DNA from 2 places in the Priestia sp. P5 genome. Region 1 is predicted to be linked to the other one. Evidence: riboswitches for the same ligand, from Rfam matches in the RefSeq annotation. Region 1 holds a riboswitch; the other holds the start of a gene.
The links. A riboswitch is a leader RNA that binds a small molecule or an ion and turns the genes downstream of it on or off. The one in region 1 is predicted to bind S-adenosylmethionine.
Positions count from the first base shown of each region.

Region 1 (4,198 bases):
ATTTGAGCAATCGGAACTATTAAAAAGTTTACCAAAACAATTTTTTGCATCACTTGTAGGCAAGGTAGGAAAAGTAATGGCCCAAGGGCACGACGTTATTAACTTAGGGCAGGGAAATCCTGATCAGCCTACTCCTTCACATATTGTAGAAACACTGCAAAAAGCAAGTTCTAATCCTATACATCATAAATATTCTCCATTTCGGGGGCATCAGTTTTTGAAAGAGGCCGTTGCGACTTTTTATAAGCGAGAATACGGGGTTGATGTGGATCCCGAAAAAGAAGTAGCTATTTTGTTTGGCGGGAAGGGTGGACTTGTTGAAATCCCGCAGTGCTTATTAAACCCTGGAGATACGGTGCTGGTTCCGGATCCTGGATATCCTGATTACTGGTCTGGAGTAGAGCTTGCAAAAGCCAAGATGGAAGTGATGCCGCTCACGGCTAAAAATCATTTTCTACCCGTATACGAAGAGATAAGTGAACGTGCTAAAGAACAGGCAAAGCTCATGTTTTTAAACTATCCCAATAATCCTACTGGTGCAGTGGCAACGGCAGAATTTTTTGAAGACACCGTGGCGTTTGCTGCCAAGCACGATATTTGTGTGGTACACGACTTTGCCTACGGAGCAATTGGATTTGATGGTAAAAAGCCAATCAGCTTTTTACAGACTCCTGGTGCAAAAGAGACGGGAATTGAAATTTATACTCTTTCTAAAACGTATAACATGGCGGGATGGCGAGTTGGATTTGCTGTAGGAAATGAAAGTGTTGTAGAAGCTATTAATCTTCTTCAAGATCATATGTATGTCAGTCTCTTTGGGGCGGTTCAAGAGGCAGCAGCCGCAGCTCTGTTAGAATCTCAACAATGTGTGAATGATTTAGTTAAGCGCTATGAATCTAGACGCAATACATTTATTCAAGGGCTTCGAGAAATTGGCTGGGACGTTACATCCCCAGCAGGCTCCTTTTTTGCATGGCTAAAAGTTCCTGGAGGATATACTTCTGAACAATTTTCAGATTTACTTCTTGAAAAAGCCCACGTTGTAGTGGCACCTGGAGTAGGCTTCGGAACATATGGTGAAGGCTATGTGCGCGTAGGACTGCTGACGGATGAAGAGCGCATGAGAGAAGCTGTATCTCGAATAAAAAAATTAAATTTATTTTAAAAACGCATTGACAATCCTTTTTGAGTTGGCTTAATATGTAAGAAGTTAACGAGATTAATAACCGATAAATCCTAGCGGTATTTTTTATTTAGTATATAATCTACGAATTCAATTTAAATAAATAGCAACTTTCTTATTAAGAGTAGGTGGAGGGACTAGCCCGATGAAGCCCGGCAACCGACTTAACGCATGTTAAGCACGGTGCTAATTCTTGCAGCAGCAGCTGAGAGATAAGAAGAGCAACGAAAGCCTCTTCTTAATCACAGAAGAGGTTTTTTTTATTAACGATATTAAACAGCAAGGGAGTTTTTAGCATAATGAGTGAAATCGTTGCAAGCTACTTACTACATGACAATAAAGGAAATTTTCATAAAAAAGCGGAAGGAATCGCTTTAGGACTAACCGTCGGCTCATGGACAGATCTGCCGCTTTTAGATCAGCAGCAGCTTCAAAAGCATAAAGGGCGCGTCGTGTCCGTAACGGAGCTTCAAGATTGCGAACGTGTTAACGGATATTTAGGCAGAGAGGTTAAGCAGGCTATTGTCAAAATTGCTTATCCAACTGCCAACTTTTCAAGAGATTTACCGGCTATTTTAGTTACTGTTTTCGGAAAACTATCACTTGATGGAAAAGTGAAATTATTAGACTTGGATTTTCCTGATGAATTATTAGCTGAATTCCCAGGACCGCGCTTTGGAATAGAAGGTATCCGAGAGAAACTAGGCGTTTATGACCGTCCGCTTGTGATGAGTATTTTTAAAGGCGTGATTGGAAGAGACATGACGTACTTAACAACTCAGCTGCGTGAGCAAGCGCTTGGCGGAGTGGATTTGGTTAAAGACGACGAGATTTTGTTTGATAGTGAACGAACACCTTTTGAAGCTCGCGTTACAGAGGGAAAAAAAGTACTGAATGAAGTATACGAAAAAACGGGACACCGCACGCTGTATGCTGTTAATTTAACGGGACGAACGTTTGAATTAAAAGAAAAAGCGAGAAAAGCAGCTGAGCTAGGAGCCGATGCTCTTTTATTCAACGTATTTGCTTACGGATTAGACGTACTGCAGGCACTTCGAGAAGATGATGAAATTAACTTGCCGATTATGGCTCACCCAGCTGTTAGCGGAGCGCTTACGCCATCAGAGTTTTACGGTTTTTCAAATTCATTACTGCTTGGAAAGCTATTACGCTTAGCCGGAGCAGATTTTTCGCTATTTCCATCACCATACGGAAGCGTAGCGCTTTCTCTTGAAGACACGACAGGCATTGCCTACGAATTAACGCGTCCTGTGTACAAATATAAGCAGACTTTCCCGGTTCCTTCAGCAGGAATTCATCCTGGAATGGTACCGCAGCTTGTGAAGGACTTTGGAATCGACAGCATTATCAATGCAGGAGGCGGAGTTCACGGTCATCCAGACGGCGCTATCGGAGGAGGAAAGGCATTCCGTGCGGCGATAGATGCAGTACTCTCTCATCAAACACTAGCCGAAAAAGCGGAAGAATCAAAAGAGTTGCAAAAAGCTTTGCAACTATGGGGAACAGTAGAGGTGAAAGCATGACATCGTTAAAAATCTTTTGTGACTTTGATGGAACAATCACAAATAGCGATAACATTATTGCGATTATGAAACAATTTGCTCCTCCGGAGTGGGAAAGTATTAAAGACGACGTACTAGCACAGCGCGTTTCTATTCAAGAAGGAGTAGGGCAAATGTTTGCCTTACTCCCCGTGGAATTAAAGGAAGATATTATTTCTTATATTTTAAAGACGTCTGCTATTCGAGATGGATTTGATGATTTTATTGTCTATACAAAAGAGCATCATATTCCGCTTTATATTGTAAGCGGAGGAATTGACTTTTTTGTAAAACCGCTTTTGGGAAATCGAGTTGCAGAGGAAATGCTCTACTGCAACGGATCTGATTTTTCTGGTGAACATATTTCCATTACGTGGCCTCATACATGTGATAAACAGTGTGCAAACGACTGCGGCTGCTGTAAGCCAACGATTATTCGCAATCTTGCAGATGAAAGAGATCATACGGTTGTTATTGGCGATTCCATTACGGATTTGCAGGCTGCCAAATTAGCTGACACTGTCATTGCACGTGACTTTTTAATTGAAAAATGCGAAGAGCTATCTCTACCGTATCGTCCTTTTTCTACTTTTTATGATGTCATTCATCATTTACAAGAATTAACAGAAGAGGTGAAAGCATGAGTATCATGGCTCAGCAAAGGTTGCATGAGCTTGCGGATATAAAAGATGAGTTGGCAGAACGCGATTGGTTCTTCGGTACAAGCGGAAACTTAGCAATTAAAGTGGACCAAAATCCGACAACTTTCTTTGTATCAGCAAGTGGAAAAGACAAAAGAAAACGTACAAATGAAGATTTTTTATTAGTTGATCAACATGGAAAACCTGCAGAAGAAACGCATTTAAAGCCTTCTGCTGAAACGCTTTTACACGTTAAGATTTACGAGTTAACGAACGCTGGGTGCAGTCTTCATGTACATACAATCGACAACAACGTGATCTCTGAACTGTACGGAGATGAAGGGCTTATTTCATTCAAAGGCCAAGAAATTATTAAGGCACTGGGTATTTGGGAAGAAGATGCGGAAATTACTGTTCCGATTATTCCGAATTACTCGGATATTCCGACACTAGCAGAAGAGTTTTCTCACCATATAAAAGGCGATCAAGGCGCGATTTTAATTCGTAACCACGGGATTACGGTATGGGGGAAAAATGCGTTTGAAACAAAAAAAGCGCTAGAAGCCTATGAATTTCTATTTAGCTACCATGTGAAATTACTGTCACTTAAAGGCATTAAGCCAAAGGTGCATTTATAAAAGGAGGAAACAACAATGGCGCAAATTCGCTTACATATAAACAATAAAAGAATTGAAACTCAAGAGGAAGTATCAGCTTTTCTGGCAAACAATGAAGTTATTTATGAAAATTGGGACATTACAAAACTTCCAGAAAATCTTCGTGAAAAATATGATTTAACTGATGAAGAAAAA
Region 1 is NZ_JAKWFJ010000002.1:660,702-664,899, forward strand. It holds gene MMB69_RS20115 (pyridoxal phosphate-dependent aminotransferase) at 1-1,165, shown strand, start outside; SAM riboswitch class I at 1,296-1,402, shown strand; gene mtnW (2,3-diketo-5-methylthiopentyl-1-phosphate enolase) at 1,483-2,727, shown strand; gene MMB69_RS20125 (2-hydroxy-3-keto-5-methylthiopentenyl-1-phosphate phosphatase) at 2,724-3,389, shown strand; gene MMB69_RS20130 (methylthioribulose 1-phosphate dehydratase) at 3,386-4,024, shown strand; gene MMB69_RS20135 (1,2-dihydroxy-3-keto-5-methylthiopentene dioxygenase) at 4,040-4,198, shown strand, end outside.

Region 2 (4,198 bases), on a different contig from region 1:
AAATAGCCGGTAAATAATCATAGTCGCCAACGGATACTCCGCCGGTTGTCAGTAAAATATCCACTTCTTCAAGCGCTTTTTCTACCGCTTCATAGCAGCGGTCAAAATCATCTTCAAGCTTCCCTAAATATTTCGGAATTCCCCCGCTTCTTACGATTTGTGCAAGTGCCATATAGGAGTTGCTGTTGCGGATTTTCCCTGGTTCTAGCGGCTCGTTCACATCAAGCAGTTCGCTTCCTGTTGTTAACACGCCAACCACTGGCTGCTTCACCACGGCTACATCCGCATAGCCAAACGTAGCTAAAAAAGCGGTGACGCCCGGATTGATGCGCGTTCCTTTTGAAACGAGCACGTCTCCTTTTTTTGTTTCTTCTCCTTTTAATGCAATGTGTTCCCACTTTGAAGCAGGCCGGCTTAACGCCATATACGTTTTGCCTTCTTTTTCATACGACTTCGTTACTTCAAGCATCACAACCGCATCACATGAATGAGGCACTTGTGCTCCTGTCATAATACGCACTGCTTGAAACGGCTTTAGTTCTTCTTCAAAAACAGAGCCAGCGCCGATTTCACCTACAACTTCGAACTCTACAGGATGTTCAATTGAGACTTCTATGCAGTCTTGCGCTCGAACTGCAAAGCCGTCATAAAGCGATTTATTAAAATGAGGCACGTTTTGGTCGGCGACAATATCTTCTCCTAAATAGCGTCCGTAGCTTTCGGTGATCGATACGCGTTCGATGCTGCCTTTTCTTTTATATGTCATGACTTTTTCAATTGCTTCAGGAATTGAAATAGGTGTTCTGCTTTCTAACATACATTCTTCACTTCCTTTATGTCTGTTCACTTTTTGCGCTATGGTGTAAAATCATAGCATATCTCACTATTTCTATCATACAACAAAATTTACTGAAAAAGGATGAAAACACCGATGTCTTCTTTTACACATTTTAATGACCAAGGCCGTGCCAACATGGTCGATATTAGCGAAAAATCTATCACTCGCCGCGCTGCAACCGCTCGTTCAAGCATACTTGTTAACAAAGGAATTCACGAAGCCATTGTAGAACATAAGATCGGAAAAGGCGACGTGCTTGCTGTCGCACAAGTAGCGGGAATCATGGCTGCAAAACGCACGTCTGACATTATTCCGATGTGTCACCCCCTTTTATTAAAAGGCGTAAACCTTTCATTTGACTGGGATACAAGCAATGATCAATACCGTTTATTAATAGAAGCAACTGTTAAAACGGAAGGCTCAACGGGCGTTGAAATGGAAGCTTTAACAGCCGCTTCTGCCTGCGCTCTAACCGTTTATGATATGTGCAAAGCCATTGATAAAGGCATGATTATCGGCGAAACGTATCTGCTTGAAAAATCAGGCGGCAAAAACGGTGACTACAAGCGTACGGAAGCGTAAAGGAGGTACATAATGAGCGTACATGAACATAAATCTAAAGCAACTCAGCCCGTTCGCTGCAAAGTCATTACGGTATCCGACACACGTACAAAAGAAACCGATAAAAGCGGTGCGCTGATGATCCAACTTCTGAAAGAACATGACATGCAAGTCGCTTCCTATGAAATTGTAAAAGACGACCAAACGTCGATTCAACAAGCGATACTTGCCGGATGCAGTGATGAGGACATTGACGTTGTTCTCACAAACGGCGGGACTGGCATTACAAAACGAGACGTTACGATTGAAGCCGTTCAAGCGCTGATTCATAAAGAAATCGTTGGGTTTGGCGAGCTGTTTCGCATGCTGAGCTACACCGAAGACATTGGCAGCGCAGCGATTATGAGCCGGGCAATTGCCGGGACGATTAACGAAAAAGCCGTTTTTTCTACACCAGGATCAAGCGGTGCTGTTCGTCTAGCTATGACCAAACTGATTTTGCCTGAACTTCGCCACGTTGTGTGGGAATTAAACCGCCAGCGCTGACAAAATGCCTATGCGCGTGCATAGGCATTTTTATTAATCATAGTCTTTATGTACCCACTCATCTTCTGGAATGCCTAAATCTTCTCCAGAAAAACGCTCTTCTTTAAACGGATCTCCTCTAAGATGAAAGCCGTTTTGCTCCCAAAAGCCAGGATGATTTTCATCAATAGCTTCAAAGCCTCGAAGCCATTTAACACTTTTCCAAAAGTACAAATGCGGAACAACCAATCGCAGCGGATATCCGTGCTTAGCTGTAAGCGGCTCTCCGTTAAAGGAATGAGCGAGAAGAATATCGGCTCTCAGTAAATCTTTTACTTCAATATTTGACGTATAGTCATTATCTCCGTGCAGCATGATGTATTTACTTTTCAACTCCACGCCAACTGCTTTTAAAAAGTCTGTAAACAGCACGCCCGTAAATTCATTATCAAGTCTTGTCCATCTCGTTACGCAGTGAATATCACATTTCACCGTTGTTTGCGGCATGTTCAATATATCTTGATACGAAAGCGTCACTTCTTTGTCTACCAACCCAAACACGCGAAGCGTCCACTCCTCTAAGTTATACTCCGGCACGTCGCCTTCATGCAAAATAGGAAAGCGCTCTGTCACTACTTGCCCCGGAGGCACTCGTCCTTCATACTTTGGATCAATTTCTGGTGTTTTCATTCGTTTAATACGGTCTGCTTTGTTCAAATAATCACCTCGTTGTTTTTTGTACATAAAAAGCCCTTCCTTAAATAAATAAGGAAGAGCTTTGTTTCAGCTTCTTCCTTATCTCTAAGAGCGATACACTCTTAAGGATTTGGCACCATTCTGTCATAGACAGCGGTTGCCGGGTTTCACAGGGCCAGTCCCTCCACCTCTCTTGATAAGGAAACAAATTGTATTTGTTTTATGTAATAAAGTCAGTATTAAGCTTTTTGTCATAATTGTCAATATTATTTTTCTTTTTCGCCAAAAAACTTTAAAAACAGATAGGGTTATAAGGTTTTAGTCTACTAAAATACCATATAAAGCCTTTACCCTTCTCCATCAATCATCGTATACTTCCTAGCAAAGCGCTTGTAGTAAATTTGCTCATCCTCTTGTCCATCGTTAAAAACAAGTCGGTTATGATCAATATCTTTTTCTTTTAACACATAGCCTTTTTCGTTCATCATATGAATATATTCATCTAAATGTCCTTTTTTCACCATATAGTGAAGAGCATCATCTGAATCCGTAGTCTCTTCTACATCTTGACTTCCCACTTCTAATTTGAATACGGCTTTTGCCGTTTGAATGGGACGGTAGTCTCCAAACATCTTTTCCCAGTTTAGTAGCACCAGCGCGCCGAAGATTATGATACCTCCTCCAGCGGCTACGGTTAGTAAGAATCGTTTTGACACTTCTTTCTCTCCCTTACATTCTTTTTCTTCTATTTAATACAACAGATTGCCCTAAACTTGTTTTGACGCCAAGTCCTAGATACACGACAGCACCTAAAGCAATTGAAATACAAGATGTGCTAATCGCAAGTGAAGATGCAGACAGCTTATTTTCTAAAAAATAGTGAGAAGTATAATTGCCGATAATCACAGCGGCTGACATCACACTTACTAATAAAACAGGTGTCAACGCAGCTTGTCCCAGTGATTGAACTCGGTAAGAAATAGATTTTTCAATTAAATAGAAGTTATATATAACCGATACACCATACCCTCCGTAAGTCGCGACAACCGGTCCAATTTCTTTTAAGCTTGAAACCAACAGTACGTTTAATACTATCTTCACAACAATTCCTAAGCCCAAGCCTAAAATTAGCTTCTTTTGTTGATTAATTCCTTGGAGAATGGCGGCTGTTACGGTAAAAAGAGCAAAAAGAATCGCAGCAGGCGCATACCATTGTAAAACAACTCCACCGATTTCAGGACTGTTTTTCGCTCCAAAAATCATCATATATACCGGCTTACCCAATAAACAAAGCCCTACCGCAGCAGGAAGAGTAAAAAACAACAGCAGCTGCAGCGTTTTTGTAATCTTTCCTTTTACTTCCCGTAAATTTCTTTGCACAAAAGAAGATGTAATGCCCGGAATTAGCGACATGCTGAAGGCAGTCGCTAACGATACCGGCACCATCACCAAAATTTGCGCTAATCCAATGACGGAGTTAATCGTTTCAGCCTTAGCTTGTCCATATCCTATTGATTGAAAAAGCATGTTAATCGTAAACGTATCAATATTTTGATAGATAGGAATAGCTAAACCAAC
Region 2 is NZ_JAKWFJ010000001.1:1,081,721-1,085,918, reverse strand. It holds gene MMB69_RS05610 (molybdopterin molybdotransferase MoeA) at 1-817, opposite strand, end outside; gene moaC (cyclic pyranopterin monophosphate synthase MoaC) at 932-1,420, shown strand; gene MMB69_RS05600 (MogA/MoaB family molybdenum cofactor biosynthesis protein) at 1,433-1,945, shown strand; gene MMB69_RS05595 (sulfite oxidase-like oxidoreductase) at 1,979-2,641, opposite strand; SAM riboswitch class I at 2,717-2,823, opposite strand; gene MMB69_RS05590 (hypothetical protein) at 2,968-3,336, opposite strand; gene MMB69_RS05585 (putative polysaccharide biosynthesis protein) at 3,350-4,198, opposite strand, start outside.
Region 2: another riboswitch for S-adenosylmethionine. It lies ahead of MMB69_RS05595 (sulfite oxidase-like oxidoreductase); the one in region 1 lies ahead of mtnW (2,3-diketo-5-methylthiopentyl-1-phosphate enolase).